Regions from separate parts of the Janthinobacterium aestuarii genome, predicted to be linked through region 1. Evidence: predicted binding sites of a transcription regulator. Region 1 holds the regulator's gene; each other region holds the start of a gene.
The links. Region 1 encodes HrcA, which represses chaperone genes, less so after heat shock. Its sites were predicted from a motif close to TTAGCACTCNNNNNNNNNGAGTGCTAA; they were not measured.
Positions count from the first base shown of each region.

Region 2: groES (co-chaperone GroES) is a predicted target of HrcA. The motif match lies at 3,411-3,437, and genes of this name have one in related genera.
Region 3: rpoH (RNA polymerase sigma factor RpoH) is a predicted target of HrcA. The motif match lies at 2,245-2,271, and genes of this name have one in related genera.

Region 1 is NZ_CP142523.1:6,132,771-6,137,494, forward strand. It holds gene OPV09_RS27600 (barstar family protein) at 1-255, opposite strand, end outside; gene dapB (4-hydroxy-tetrahydrodipicolinate reductase) at 264-1,073, opposite strand; gene OPV09_RS27610 (outer membrane protein assembly factor BamE) at 1,094-1,729, opposite strand; gene fur (ferric iron uptake transcriptional regulator) at 1,925-2,356, shown strand; gene hrcA (heat-inducible transcriptional repressor HrcA) at 2,405-3,421, opposite strand; gene OPV09_RS27625 (HAD family hydrolase) at 3,524-4,249, opposite strand; gene OPV09_RS27630 (hypothetical protein) at 4,494-4,724, shown strand, end outside.
Region 2 is NZ_CP142523.1:5,394,451-5,399,174, reverse strand. It holds gene OPV09_RS24330 (GNAT family N-acetyltransferase) at 1-369, opposite strand, end outside; gene OPV09_RS24325 (hypothetical protein) at 457-969, opposite strand; gene groL (chaperonin GroEL) at 1,180-2,829, opposite strand; gene groES (co-chaperone GroES) at 2,880-3,170, opposite strand; gene OPV09_RS24310 (hypothetical protein) at 3,705-4,451, shown strand; gene OPV09_RS24305 (hypothetical protein) at 4,608-4,724, shown strand, end outside.
Region 3 is NZ_CP142523.1:1,272,932-1,277,655, forward strand. It holds gene OPV09_RS05805 (antibiotic biosynthesis monooxygenase) at 1-194, shown strand, start outside; gene OPV09_RS05810 (hypothetical protein) at 198-650, opposite strand; gene OPV09_RS05815 (hypothetical protein) at 829-1,095, shown strand; gene rpoH (RNA polymerase sigma factor RpoH) at 1,186-2,079, opposite strand; gene ftsX (permease-like cell division protein FtsX) at 2,472-3,392, opposite strand; gene OPV09_RS05830 (cell division ATP-binding protein FtsE) at 3,389-4,132, opposite strand; gene ftsY (signal recognition particle-docking protein FtsY) at 4,143-4,724, opposite strand, start outside.

The DNA of each region.
Region 1 (4,724 bases):
GAAGGTGATTTCTTCCAGTAAATCAGGTACTTGCGCCTTCATGCTTGCCGCATCCTGCACAACGATCTCGAGCACTTCGTTCGGCTTCAAACGGAACTGCGTCATGTTTTCGTCGTCGCGCAAATAGCTGAGGCAATCGACCCAGGCATCCATGCTGTTGCCGTAGAACTCGGGGAATCCGAAGGCTTGCACGCATTGCGCGTGAAAACTCGCTTCGTCGGTGATGTCTTTTCCATTCAGGATGGCAGTGGCCATGGTGCTCCTCAGTTCTTCAGCGACAGCACATCCTGCATGTCGAACAGGCCGGTCGGTTTGTCGGCCAGGAAACGCGCCGCGCGCAGTGCGCCGTGGGCGTAGGTGACGCGGCTGCTCGACTTGTGGCTGATCTCGATGCGCTCACCGATGCCGGCAAACAGCACCGTATGGTCGCCGACGATATCGCCGCCGCGGATGGTGGCAAAGCCGATGGTTGACGGGTCGCGTTCGCCCGTCACGCCTTCGCGGCCGTATACGGCGCATTCCTTCAAGTCGCGGCCCAGGGCGCCGGCCACCACTTCACCCATTTGCAGGGCCGTGCCCGACGGCGCATCGACCTTGAAGCGGTGATGCGCTTCGATGATCTCGATATCGTAGCCTTCGGACAGGCTTTTCGCGGCCAGTTCCAGCAGCTTCATGGTGACGTTCACGCCCACGCTCATATTCGGCGCGAACATGATGGCCGTCTTTTCGGCGGCGGCGGCAATAGCGGCCTTGCCCGCGTCATCGAAACCGGTGGTGCCGATGATCATCTTGACGCCGTGCTCGGCGCAATACGCCAGGTGCTGCAAAGTGCCTTCCGGACGCGTGAAGTCGATCAGGTAATCGGCGCCGGCCAGGCCGGTAGCCAGGTCGGACTCGATCAGCACGCCAGCAGGCTTGCCGAGGAAAGCGGCGGCATCCTGGCCGACGGACGGCGAACCGGCGCGGTCGAGTGCGCCAGCGAGCACGGCGTCGGGCGCGTTGCTGACGGCTTCGATCAGGATATGGCCCATGCGGCCGCTGGCGCCAGCGATGGCGATTTTCAGTTCAGTCATTTTTATTCTCTTACAACAGCTTATTTGGTGGGTTCGGCAGCAGGTGCAGGTACAGGCTCGGCGGCAGGCGCCGTTGCGGGTGCAACGTCAGGCTTGCTAACAGGAATGGCAGGGGCGGCATCGGCTGGCACCGGCACGGCGCTTGGCGCCACGGGCGATGGCACGGCGGCGGCAGGCACGTCGGCCTTGGCGACCTTGGCGAATGGCGACGGACCGGCGATGCGGTCGATGTATTCCTTCTCCGTCGGCAAGTTGCCGCCTTCGAAACGTTCCACCTTGCCATCCTTGCCGAAGTACACGACCACGCGGCTGCTGGTGGTTTCGCCACTGCCCCGGGCCAGGCGGAATGGGTAATCCCAGCGGTCGGCATGGAAGATATCGGTCAGCAGCGAGGTACCGAGGACGAAGCGCACCTGGTCGCGCGTCATGCCCACTTTCAACTGGGCCAGCATCTCTTCGGAGACAAAGTTGCCTTGTTGAATGTCAGGACGATACGGCGAGAAAAACCACATGAATTTTTGCAGCGGCGTAATGGTGGTCGTTTGTGCGCCCTGTTCGGGGACCAGTTCCTTGCCTTCCTTTTGAGCAGCTGCCGGCTTTTCGCCAAGGATGCCACGGCTGGCGCAGCCGGACATGGCCAGCGCGACACAGACCATGCCTGCCACGACTGGTGCTCGGAATGAAATACGGTGCCAGAGAGATGGCAATACAGCCGGTGTTACGCGCATAAATGACCTCAATTTGATGAACAAAACGCCAGGAGTGGCCGGCCTGCCAAAAAATGCATATTTTGGCACTCCCCGCTAAAACGCTATATGATAAAGCACCTGACCCACATACGAGCAACAAACATGAGTAACAATCCTAGTGATCTCAAGGCAAGCGGCCTGAAAGCCACCCTGCCACGGCTGAAGATACTCGATATCTTCCAGAGTAGCCCGGTACGCCACCTGACGGCGGAAGACGTCTACAAGATTCTGCTGGCCGACAATATGGATGTCGGTTTGGCAACTGTCTACCGCGTCCTGACCCAATTCGAACAGGCAGGCTTGCTCAACCGCAACCATTTTGAAACCGGCAAGGCGATTTTCGAACTCAACGAAGGCTCCCACCACGACCACCTGGTGTGCCTCGACTGTGGCCGGGTTGAAGAATTCTTCGACGAAGAAATCGAAATCCGCCAGCAAAAAGTGGCCGAAGAGCGCGGCTTCAAGATCGCCGAACACGCGCTGGCCATCTACGGCAACTGCACCAAGACGGCTTGCCCGCACAAAACCGCCTGATTCGTTCCGGCCGCGCCCATGGAGCGGCTGGCGCATCAGGCAGTACGATCAATGATGGCTGAGCGCGCTTGACAGCAACTTGGCCGTGATATCGACAATCGGGATGACGCGCTCGTAAGCCATGCGCGTCGGTCCGATCACTCCCAACGTTCCCACGATCTTGCCGTTGACTTCATACGGCGCCGTCACCACGCTCATTTCATCCATCGGCACCAGGTTCGATTCGCCGCCGATGAAAATCTGCACGCCCGTCGCCTTGCTCGACACGTCGAGCAGCTGCATCAAGCCCGTTTTTTGCTCGAACATGTCGAACATCTGGCGCAGCGAATGCATATTCGATGACAGATCGCTCACGCTGAGCAAGTTGCGCTCGCCGGAAATCACCATGTCGTCGCTATGGTCGGCCATCGCTTCGCTGCCCGCTTCCACGGCCGCCTGCATCAGGCTGCCCATGTCGTCGCGCAACTGGCGCAGCTCGCCCTGCAGGCGCACGCGCACGGCGTCGAACGACAGGCCGCCATAATTCTGGTTGATGTAATTGGCCGATTGCACCAGTTGCGCCGGCGTATAGTCGGCCTCCGTCAGCAATAAACGGTTCTGCACGTCGCCGCCAGGCGCGACGATGACGAGCAGGATGCGTTTTTCGGACAGGCGCAGGAATTCGATTTGCTGGAACACGGATTCGCGGCGCGGGCTGAGCACGACGCCGGCAAACTGCGACAGCGACGACAGCATCTGCGCCGCGTTGGCGATGGTTTTTTGCGGCTGCGGCGTCTGCAGGCGCATGCGCGACTCCACCAGATGCTCATCCAGATGCCGGACAGTCAGCAAGGTGTCGACAAAGATGCGGTAGCCGCGCGGCGTGGGGATGCGTCCGGCCGAGGTATGCGGACTGGACACATAACCGAGCTCTTCCAGATCGGCCATGATGTTGCGGATCGTGGCTGGCGACAGGTCGAGGCCGGAAATTTTCGACAAGGCGCGCGAACCGACCGGCAGGCCGTCGGCGATATATCGCTCGACCAGGGCTTTCAGCAGTGTTTGGGCACGTGTATCGAGTTGCATGGTTTTTTATTTAAGCAAGTATTTTGTTAAGCAAGCGGCAACGAAAGCGGCCGAACGTGCATCAACAGCGCCTATTATGCACGTTCGTCCGCCCGGCGGCGATCAATCTTCCAGTTGCCCCTGCAGCCACAGCAGCAATTCATCAAAGTTGGCGCAGATGGCGTCGGGCTGCACGCCGGCGGCCAGGTGGGCGTCGCTGCCCTTGCGGTTCATCCACACGGCACGCATGCCCGCCCCTTGCGCCCCCGTCACATCGAAATACAGATCGTCGCCGACATACACGGCCTCATGGGGCGCCACGCCCAGCGCGGCGCAACCGGCCAGGAAAATGCTGGCGTCAGGCTTGGCGACGCCGAAATCGCTGGCGGCGATCGATACCTTGAAATGCTGCGCCAGGCCGATAATTTCAAGGTCCGCATTGCCATTCGAAATGGAGCCGACCAGCATGCGCTGGCCCATCCAGGCCAGGCCAGGCAAGACGTCGTCATACGGCTGGACGCGATGGCGCGCCGCCAGGAACTGCGCGATGGCGCCATCGACCAGGGCGGGATCCTCGCCGGTGGCCTCGAAGGCGGTCAGCAAGCCCGCGCGGCGCAACTCGATCAGGTTGCCATGAAAATGCGGTTGTTCATTGAGCATGGCCAGGCGGTGCTGGCGCAGCACCTCGATGGAAAACTGCTGCGCCACCTTGGGCGCATGCGTGGCCAGCCAGTCGTGCAGCAGGGTTTCGGCGGCGGCAATCACGGGCGCGATGGGCCACAGAGTATCGTCGAGGTCGAACAGGATGGCCTTGGGCGGCACGGCAGGTTTTACAGGAGCAAGGGACATGGGATTCACGGTGGATGCCGCGCCACAGTGCGCAGCCTGCATCTATTGTCGCACCGATCGCCGCCACCGGCATCGCTGCGCCCCCGTGAAATGGGGCCGGGCCAGCGCTTCCCGGCGAAAAATTGTTACAGGGTGATACAAGGCAAGATCATTCGGCTTGCCAGATAGACTAAAATAGGCGCCATTCCAATGCGGCGCCAGCGTCCGCGTTGCGCTACCCAACCTAATTCGTTTTGGAGAATGTATGAAAAATTTGTACCTGCGCTCGATGCTGGCGGCGGCTTGCGCCGTCACATTGGCAGCCTGCGGCGGCAGCGGCGGCAACCTGTATCTGAGTGGCCAAGTGTCCAATCTGGCAAAAGACGGCCTGATTCTCCTCAATGACGGCGAACGCTTGCCGGTCTCCGCAGGCCAGACCTCGTTTGTTTTCACCAAGCTGGTCAACACCGATGACCGCTACGACATCAGCATCGCA
Region 2 (4,724 bases), 740 kb from region 1:
CACGCGGGCCAGTTCGGGTACGCCGCAGGCGTGCGCGATGGCGGCCCGCACCAGTTGTCGCGCCGCGCCGTGCCCGCGCGCCTGCGGCGCCACGTACACGCTCCACAGGCTGGCCTTGTCATGCACGACGGCGATCGGTTCGCGGCGCAGGCCGGCAATGCCGATCAATTGTTCCTTGTCGAAAGCGCCAAATATTATTTGGTGAGATGTGGCGCGCAAGCGCTCGGCTATCCGTGCCAGCGGCAAGCCGCTTTCCGCCGCATGCGTGGTGCAGAAGGCGGCAGGCAGTTCGGCGATGCCGGCCAGGCGCAGCGCGCGGTAGGCGCTGGCGTCGTCTGGCGTGAGGGGGCGGACAGTGATGGCGGGCATGTGGGGGAGTATCGGTCTTCGATGCCAGAAAGTAAAGCTTGCGCTGCAACGCCAGCGTCCCGCCGCAAGGCTCGCCGGTGTAGGGCGTTACTGCGTGGCGATGCGCTGCATGGGCGCGTTGTCCTTGCGCCATTGTTCCAGGCTGATCAGGTCGCCGCTGACGGTGTCGTCGACGAGGATGCGCTTGCCGTCGGGCGTGACGACGAAACTTTCCCAGCGGTGCGCCGCATCGGGCGTGCTTTCGAAAAAGCTCAGCTGATAGCAGGCGACACCATCGACGAGGCGCGTCTCGGGCGACGTTTCCATCACGGCGCCGTGTGCGCGGCCGCCCGAGGCCTTTTCGATATGCGCCGACCAGGCCTTGATTTCCGGCAAAGCCAGCAAGGCATCGACGGCGCGCGCGTTCTGCTCTTGCGCCGTCGTCTGGCTGCGCGCGGCAGGGGCATGGTCACCATGCGGCGCGGATTGCTGGTGCAGGTAGAAAGCGCCGAGCCCGGCGGCCAGCAAGCCGGCCAGGATGCCGGCGATGATGGTGGTTTTGGAAGACGAGGCGCGTGGCGGCATGATGGTGGGATAAGAAAGAACGACGATGGCGGCCATGCTAAAGCAAAACGGGCAGGCGGGCAATCGCCGGGTTTGCCAACGGGTTTGCGAAACGGGTTTGCCAAATCCATAGACGAAAAAAAGCCACCTTCCGTAGAAGGTGGCTTTCGGGGCCGCCGGGGAGGCGCTGGCAGCTTTTGGTCTGCCAGCCCTGTCCCGGCGTATGCGGCCAGTCGCGCCGTCGCCTGCGCGACTGGCCGCCGGACATTACATCATGCCGTCCATGCCGCCCATGCCGCCCATACCACCCATGCCGCCGCCCATGCCGCCGCCTGCTTTGTCGTCAGCGATTTCGCAGACCATGCAGTCGGTCGTCAGCATCAGCGAAGCGATCGAAGCGGCGTTTTGCAGTGCCGAACGGGTCACTTTGGCTGGGTCCAGAACGCCCATCTCAACCATGTCGCCATACGTGCCGTTGGCAGCGTTGTAGCCGTAGTTGCCCGTGCCAGCCAGTACGGCTGCCACGACGACCGAAGCTTCTTCCCCAGCGTTTTGCACGATCATGCGCAGTGGCTCTTCCATTGCGCGCAGGACGATCTTGATACCAGCGTCTTGATCAGGATTGTCGCCCTTGACCGTGATGTTGGCGCGTGCGCGCAGCAGGGCTACGCCGCCGCCTGGCACGATGCCTTCTTCCACGGCAGCGCGGGTAGCGTGCAGTGCATCTTCAACGCGTGCTTTTTTCTCTTTCATTTCGACTTCGGTGGCTGCGCCAACCTTGATCACGGCAACGCCGCCAGCCAGTTTGGCGACGCGCTCTTGCAGTTTTTCACGGTCGTAGTCCGAGGTCGCTTCTTCGATCTGTACACGCACTTGTTTCACGCGTGCTTCGATCGAGGCAGCTTCGCCGGCGCCATCGATGACGATGGTGTTTTCTTTGCCCACTTCGATGCGTTTCGCTTGGCCCAGTTCGGCCAGGGTCACTTTTTCCAGGGTCAGGCCGACTTCTTCAGCGATCACTTGGCCGCCGGTCAGGACAGCGATGTCCTCCAGCATGGCTTTGCGGCGGTCGCCGAAGCCAGGGGCTTTCACTGCGCAAGTTTTCAGGATGCCGCGGATGTTGTTCACAACCAGGGTCGCCAGCGCTTCGCCTTCGATGTCTTCCGCGATGATCAGCAGTGGACGGCCAGCTTTTGCGACTTGTTCCAGTACCGGCAGCAGGTCACGGATGTTCGAGATTTTCTTGTCGCACAGCAGGACGAATGGGCTGTCCAGTACGGCAACTTGTTTCTCTGGGTTGTTGATGAAGTATGGCGACAGGTAGCCGCGGTCGAACTGCATGCCTTCAACGATGTCCAGCTCGTCGTTCAGCGACTTGCCGTCTTCCACGGTGATGACGCCTTCTTTACCGACTTTTTCCATCGCTTCAGCGATACGCTCGCCGATCGAGTAGTCCGAGTTCGCCGAGATCGCGCCAACTTGGGCGATTTCTTTGGTCGTGGTGCAAGGACGGGCGATTTTCGCCAGCTCTTCGACGGTCGCAGCAACTGCCTTGTCGATACCGCGCTTCAGGTCCATCGGGTTCATGCCGGCGGCAACGAACTTCATGCCTTCGCGCACGATGGCTTGTGCCAGCACGGTTGCGGTGGTGGTGCCGTCGCCGGCGTTGTCGCTGGTGCGGGAAGCAACTTCCTTGACCATTTGCGCGCCCATGTTCATGAGCTTGTCTTTGAGTTCAACTTCTTTCGCTACCGACACACCATCCTTGGTGACGGTAGGGGCGCCGAACGAGCGCTCCAGAACGACGTTGCGGCCTTTCGGGCCCAAGGTGACTTTGACTGCGTTGGCGAGGATATTGACGCCTTCGACCATCTTGGCGCGCGCTGCGTCGCCGAATACTACTTCTTTAGCTGCCATGTTCAATTCTCCTGAGTTTCGGGATGTATCTGTCTACAACGTGGAAACAATTACTTGACGACGATCGCCATGATGTCTTCTTCGCGCATGACCAGCAGCTCATCGCCGTCAACTTTGACGGTTTGGCCAGCGTATTTGCCGAACAGGACGCGGTCGCCTACTTTGACATCCAGAGGACGGACTTTGCCGTCGTCGAGAATCTTGCCATTGCCTACGGCAAGGACTTCGCCTTGATCCGGTTTTTCAGCAGCTGCATCAGGAATGATGAGGCCGGACGCAGTTTTGGTTTCCTGGTCGAGGCGTTTGACGATGACGCGATCGTTCAATGGGCGCAGATTCATACAAAACTCCTTAAAGTTCAATGGATAGGTGTTGCTAAATGAATACATGCCTGGCACAGCGCCAGGCGTGCTTTCAGTGACCGCCGTTGAAAGCAGCCCGCAACGGTCAAGCAAACCCCATGTCATCGGGTGCGTGCCAGCTAGGCAGTGGTGGCATCGCGGCGTCGCCCGCCGCGTAGCGTTCCCTGCTGTTGCCCGGCAGACACCATCATGTCCTGAGGATTGCTACGAAAGAGTTTGTTAGCACTCTCTACTAACGAGTGCTAATTATAGGGACGGTAGGGGGCTTATTCAAGGGCTTATTCTCCGGGAAGATAAGCTTAGACGTTCTGCGCAGCCTGCATTTACGCAGGGTTTGCGCAAACGCAAGCCTCGTTCCCGGGCGTCAGCAACAGGCGCGACTCTAGCATGCCCGTCAGGCGAACGGCGTTCCTGTACGCACAGGAAACAGAGTTTTGCTATGGACTTTGATAAGATGATTGTAATTGCATATCAATATCACCATATATCGCCACCTGCACGAGAAAGCACGCCATGCCATCGACCACTTCCCGTACCGCCCTGCGCCTGTTGGGCGCCACCGTCATCGGCCTCGCCTGCCTGGGCAATGCCGCCGCGCAAACGCCCACCATCGCCGACGAGATCACCGTAGCCGCCCTGACGCCGCAGCAAAAGGAAATGCTGCTGGGCGACCTGTTCAACGATCTGAACAAGGATGACGACGACCAGGAAGCGCACGTGTGGGACAACGGCGGCGACCGCAGCGTGCTGGTCAAAGTCACATATAACTTCAGCAACTCCGGCATGACGGAACACAGCCTGAAGGCGCACATCTGCCGCGACCTGAAATTCGTCGTCACGGCGGGCGGCAAGTCGCAGGACCTGAGCCGCCGCACCTGTTCGCAGAGCAGCGGCCGCTGGGATGTGCAGGGCAAGGATCCGGCGCCCGTCGTGTATCCGCCTTTCCTGTCCGACGTCACCATCGCCAAACTGAATGCCAAGGAAAAGCAAGCCCTGTTGACGGCCGCCGTGCGCACCTTGAAAGATGAAGAGGATGGCAAGACGCGCCAGTGGAGCAACAAGGGACTGGGCAATGCGGTACCGCTGGCAGTGCGCCTGACGCCCTCGGGCACGGACGCCAAACCTGGCAGCTACGGCCGTACTTGCCGCGATTTGACGATGGTGCTTGACGGCAAGAGCGGACAACAGACGCTGACGCGCCGCTCTTGTGAAAACCGCTATGGCGGACTCGATATCGAACCCGATTACGTCGACGAGTAAAACGCTGCCATCACGGCGCTGGCAGATGCGCGCACTTGGCGAAAAGCGCCGGAAAAAGCGTGTATTTCACGGCAACTGACCTGCATTGATGTAAATATGTGTGACAGCGGCGTGATTCGATTGACGCCCATGGAGCGTCCGCCCTATAGTGGCGGGATGATTTCCGAATTCAACGAATTATCCGACAAAATAGGCCTGCTGGCCGAAATGACCCATGCGCTGCGCCGTGAAAACGCGCAACTGCGCAAGGATAACGCCGCGCTGGCCGCCGAG
Region 3 (4,724 bases), 1.5 Mb from region 1:
CGCTGTCATTCTTTCGCGACGAGGCGGCGTTGGCGCAGTGGCGGCAGCTGGAAGCGCATCGCGCGGCGCAAGCGGCTGGCCGGCAGGGCGTATTTGACGATTACCGGCTGCGCATCGCCGCCGTCGTGCGCGATTACGGCATGCTGGAGCGGCAACAGGCGCCGACCGACAGCCGCCAGCGCCACGATGCCTAGCGCTTAGCGGGGCAGGGCGCCCTGCGTGATCTTGACCTTGACCCGGTAGGTGGGCTCGGCTGTGTTAAGTGCGGGCGGCGTGGCCGGGTCGACGTCGAGCAAGGTAAACGTCAGGTGGTTGACGGTGATGGAACTGGAAGCGCCGGGCATGGAATCGGACAGGACGATGTCCGTGGCGCCCGCGCTGTTGAGCAAGCTGAAACTGTAGCTGACGTAGCCTTTCCATACGCACACAGCGCCTTTGCGGCAGCGGCTGTCGTTGACGCGCTCGAGTTTCAGGGTATCGGTGGCCGTGATGGCGACCTGTTCGCCCGGCGACAGCACGTGGGTGACGCTGCGCGGCGTGTTTTCCGCGTCGCCAGCGCTGCCGGCCGCGCCGCAGCCGGCCAGTACGGCCAGGCAGGCGAAGAACAGGGGAAGCAGCATGGTGCGGCAAGAGCGGGTCAGAGAATGCATGTTTTTCCTTTCAGGTAGAGCGTCCCGGGCGTGCCTGTGCACGCGTGGGATAAAATGATAGTAACAAAATGATATTTTTCTGGCGCACTATTGACGTGCTGCCGATGAATTCACGCGCCAGCCACGCGGCGCGCCGATTACTGCGTAAAATGGCTGTTTTGAAAATCAGGAAACAACCATGAAAAAAACCGACCTGGCCAAAAGCGATGCCAAGAAACTGATGGGAAAGATGAATGTTCCCGGCGCCGGTGCATTCGGTAAGGAAGCGGTGGTCGTCGACCGCCGCGAGCAGCGCAAGCGCGACCAGGCCCTGGGTCTGGTGCCATTCGCCGTCAAGCTGAACAGCGATCTGGTCTTGCAATTGCAGACCCTGGCCAAGGAGCGCGGCGCGGATCTGAATGAATTGGTCGCCGAAATCCTCGTCAAGGGCTTGGCCGCAGCTTAATGGGCTGCCATGTTTATCTGTTGATAAACATCAACTTGTAAAACTAAAAGGCGCCTTGCGGCGCCTTTTGCATTGCGGCATTGCTTGCGATTACACCCAGGCGGCCAAGGCGCCCTTCATTTTTTTCAGCGCCGCCACTTCGATCTGGCGGATGCGTTCGGCCGATACGCCGAACTCTTCTGCCAGCGCGTGCAGGGTGGCACCCGAGCCGTCGTCGTTGGCCAGCCAGCGCGCTTCGATGATACGGCGCGAGCGGGCGTCCAGCTTGCTCAAGGCCGTTTCCAGGCCTTCCGATTGCAAACGCGTCACTTGTTCCGCTTCCAGCACCTTGGTCGGCTCGCTTTGCTCCGACGACAGGTAGGCGATCGGCGAAAACTTGTCGTCTTCATCGTCGGTCGGCGATTCCAGTGCAATGTCGCGGCCGCTCAAGCGCGTTTCCATCTCGATCACTTCTTCGCGCTTCACGTCGAGCAGCTTGGCCAGCGCATCGATCTGCTTCGGCGTCATCGCGTCCAGGCCCGTCTTGTGGCTGCGCAGGTTGAAGAACAGCTTGCGCTGTGCCTTCGTCGTCGCGACCTTGACCAGGCGCCAGTTTTTCAGGATGTACTCATGCATCTCGGCTTTCACCCAATGCATGGCGTACGACACCAGGCGCACGCCTTGGTCCGGATCGAAACGTTTCACGGCTTTCATCAAGCCGATGTTGCCTTCCTGAATCAGGTCGGCATGCGGCAAGCCATAGCCCAGATAGCCGCGGGCAATCGAGACCACCAGGCGCAGGTGCGACAGCACCAGCTCTTGCGCGGCGGCCAGGTCATTTTTTTCGCGCAGGCGTTTCGCCAGCGAAATTTCTTCGTCGTGGGTCAACATGGGCAGGCGGTTCACGGCCGAAATATAGGCGTCGATATTGCCCAGATTGCCAGTGAAACCGAGGCCCAGCGCATTACTTTTGGTCGGAACCAATGCGGACGTTGCGGACATCATAGTCATGTTTTCTCCCTCGTAGTCTTGCTTTGTTCCAGTTGGCCACGTCACGCGACGTGGTCCTGTTGTCTGTTCGTTTTTGCGTATTCGGTCTTGCACTTTGCAGAGCGCGGCACCATCTTCATCTGGCGTCCATGGCGCTTCTGCCTTTGGTATGTCCCTATATTAGCACTCTCTGCGTGAGAGTGCCAATCAGCACATTTAATCGTCCTGATAGCCTAAATACTATGGCGGATTAATGCTTGATATATATCTCTGAACAGCGATTTGACCACGTAGCTAGTCTACGGCCTCTGGCTGAAGCGAGCCTTAAGAATACTTGCTTAATATCAAGATAACAGCAGTATGGGAGACGCATGGCGGCACCGAAGGCGCCGCCATGGAAGGGATGGTCAGTTCAGGCGCGCCAGGTGGCGCTGTACGCAGAGGAAGGCGCCGATCAGGCCCAGGCCGGCGCTGACGGCCAGCAGGCCCGCCATCGGCAGCGGCGCCAGCGGCACCAGCTGGAATTCGGACGCATACAGGCGGGCAAATTCGGCAATCGCGGTATTGAGCGGTTGCAAGGCCAGCGCCACGGCGCCCAGGGCCAGCGCGCCGGCGCACAGGCCCAGCAGAGCACCCGTGTAATAGAAGGGGCGATGGATGAAGGTGTCCGTCGCGCCGATCAGTTTCGAGATGCTGATTTCATCGCGCTGCTGCATCACTTGCAGGCGGATGGTATTGAAGACCACGGCGATCACGGCCACGCCCAGGGTGATGGCCAGCAGCAGCAGCACCAGGCGCAGCACGCCCAGCAGGGCCGCCAGGCGCTTGACCCAGGCCGAATCGACTTGCGCCGATTCCACGCCGGGCAAGTGGCGCAGCTGTTCCGCCACCGCATCGACGTCCTGCGCTTCGCTGGCGCTGCTGAAGGCGTCGAGTTTCAGCACATAGCTGTCGGGCAAGGGATTGTCGCCCAAGGTGCTCAGTACATCGGCCAGGCCATTCTTGTTTTTCAGGGTGTCGAGCGCCTGTTCGCGCGGGATGAAGACGATCTTTGCCTTTTGCTCGCCCACGATCTTGCGCATGGAACTGGCCAGGGCCACGGCTTGTTCGCGCGGCGTGTCGATCTTCAGGAAGACGCTGATTTCCGGATCGACCGACATCTGTTCCGACATCGGGCGCACATTGTCGAGCATGGTCAAGCCGGCGAACGGCAGCGACAGGGCAATGGCGACGACGACGACGTTCAACAGAAAGCCGCCTGGCGACTTGCGTAAATGAATCAGCGCCGAGCCCAGCGCGAAGCGGTGTTGACGGAACCAGCCTCTCATGGCTGTTCTCCCTGCGCGTCGTCCAAGCCGGGGGACGGTGCAAAATCGGGATCGGGCGGCGCGAAGACGGGCGCTTGCGTGGCCTTGTCGATGGCCACCAGCTGGCCGTTTTTCAGGTGGATCACGCGGGCGGCGGCGTCGAGCATCTGTTCGTCATGGCTGGAAATGAGGCAGGTCACGCCCACCGAGTGGAAGGCTTTCAGGGCGTCGAGCACCTTGTTGGCGCTGGCGCGGTCCAGGTTGGCCGTCGGTTCGTCGGCCAGGATGATCTGCGGCCGGTTGACGATGGCGCGCGCGATCGACACGCGCTGCTGCTCGCCGCCCGACAGCGACAGCGGCCGCGCCATGGCGCGGTCCAGCAATCCCACCTTGTCGAGCGCGGCGCGCGCGCGCTGCTCGGCGGCCGCCTTGTGGGCGCCCACGACGAGCAGCGGCAGCATGACGTTGGCCAGGATGGAGCGGTCGTTCAATAACTTTTGCTGCTGGAAGATCAGGCCCATGTTGCGGCGCAGGAAGGGCACGCCGGCCGGCTTGATCTTTGCCATGTCCTGGCCATTGACGATCAGCTTGCCCGACGTGGGGCGTTCCATGGCGGCGATCATTTTCAGCAAGGTGGATTTGCCGGCGCCGGACGGGCCGGCCAGAAACACCAGCTCGCCCTTGGCAATACTGAGCGAAATGTCGCTGAGCGCCACGGCATCGGGGGAGTATTGCTTGGAGACGTGCTGAAATTCAATCATGTAGGTAGGCTTATCCGAGCAGCGCTTCGACAAATTCGGCAGCCACGAACGGCTGCAAGTCTTCAATTTTCTCACCGATGCCGATGAAGTACACGGGCACGGGACGCACGCGGGCTATCGCCGCCAGCACGCCGCCCTTGGCGGTGCCGTCCAGCTTGGTGATCACCAGGCCGCTTAACTGCAGGGCATCGTCGAACGCCTTCACTTGCGTGAGGGCGTTCTGGCCTGTGTTGCCGTCGATGACGAGCAGGGTTTCATGCGGCGCGCCATCCATGCCCTTGCCGATCACGCGCTTGATTTTCTTCAATTCTTCCATCAGGTGCAACTGCGTGGGCAAGCGGCCCGCCGTGTCGACCATCACCACGTCGATGCCGCGCGCTTTCGCCGATTGCACGGAGTCGTAGGCCACGGCGGCCGGGTCGCCCGATTCCTGCGAAATCACGGTAACGTTGTTGCGCTCGCCCCAGACCATCAGCTGTTCGCGCGCGGCGGCGCGGAAGGTGTCGCCCGCAGCCAGCAGCACGGACTGGTTGTTCGACTGCATGTGCTTGGCGAGCTTGCCGATGGTGGTGGTCTTGCCGGCGCCATTCAC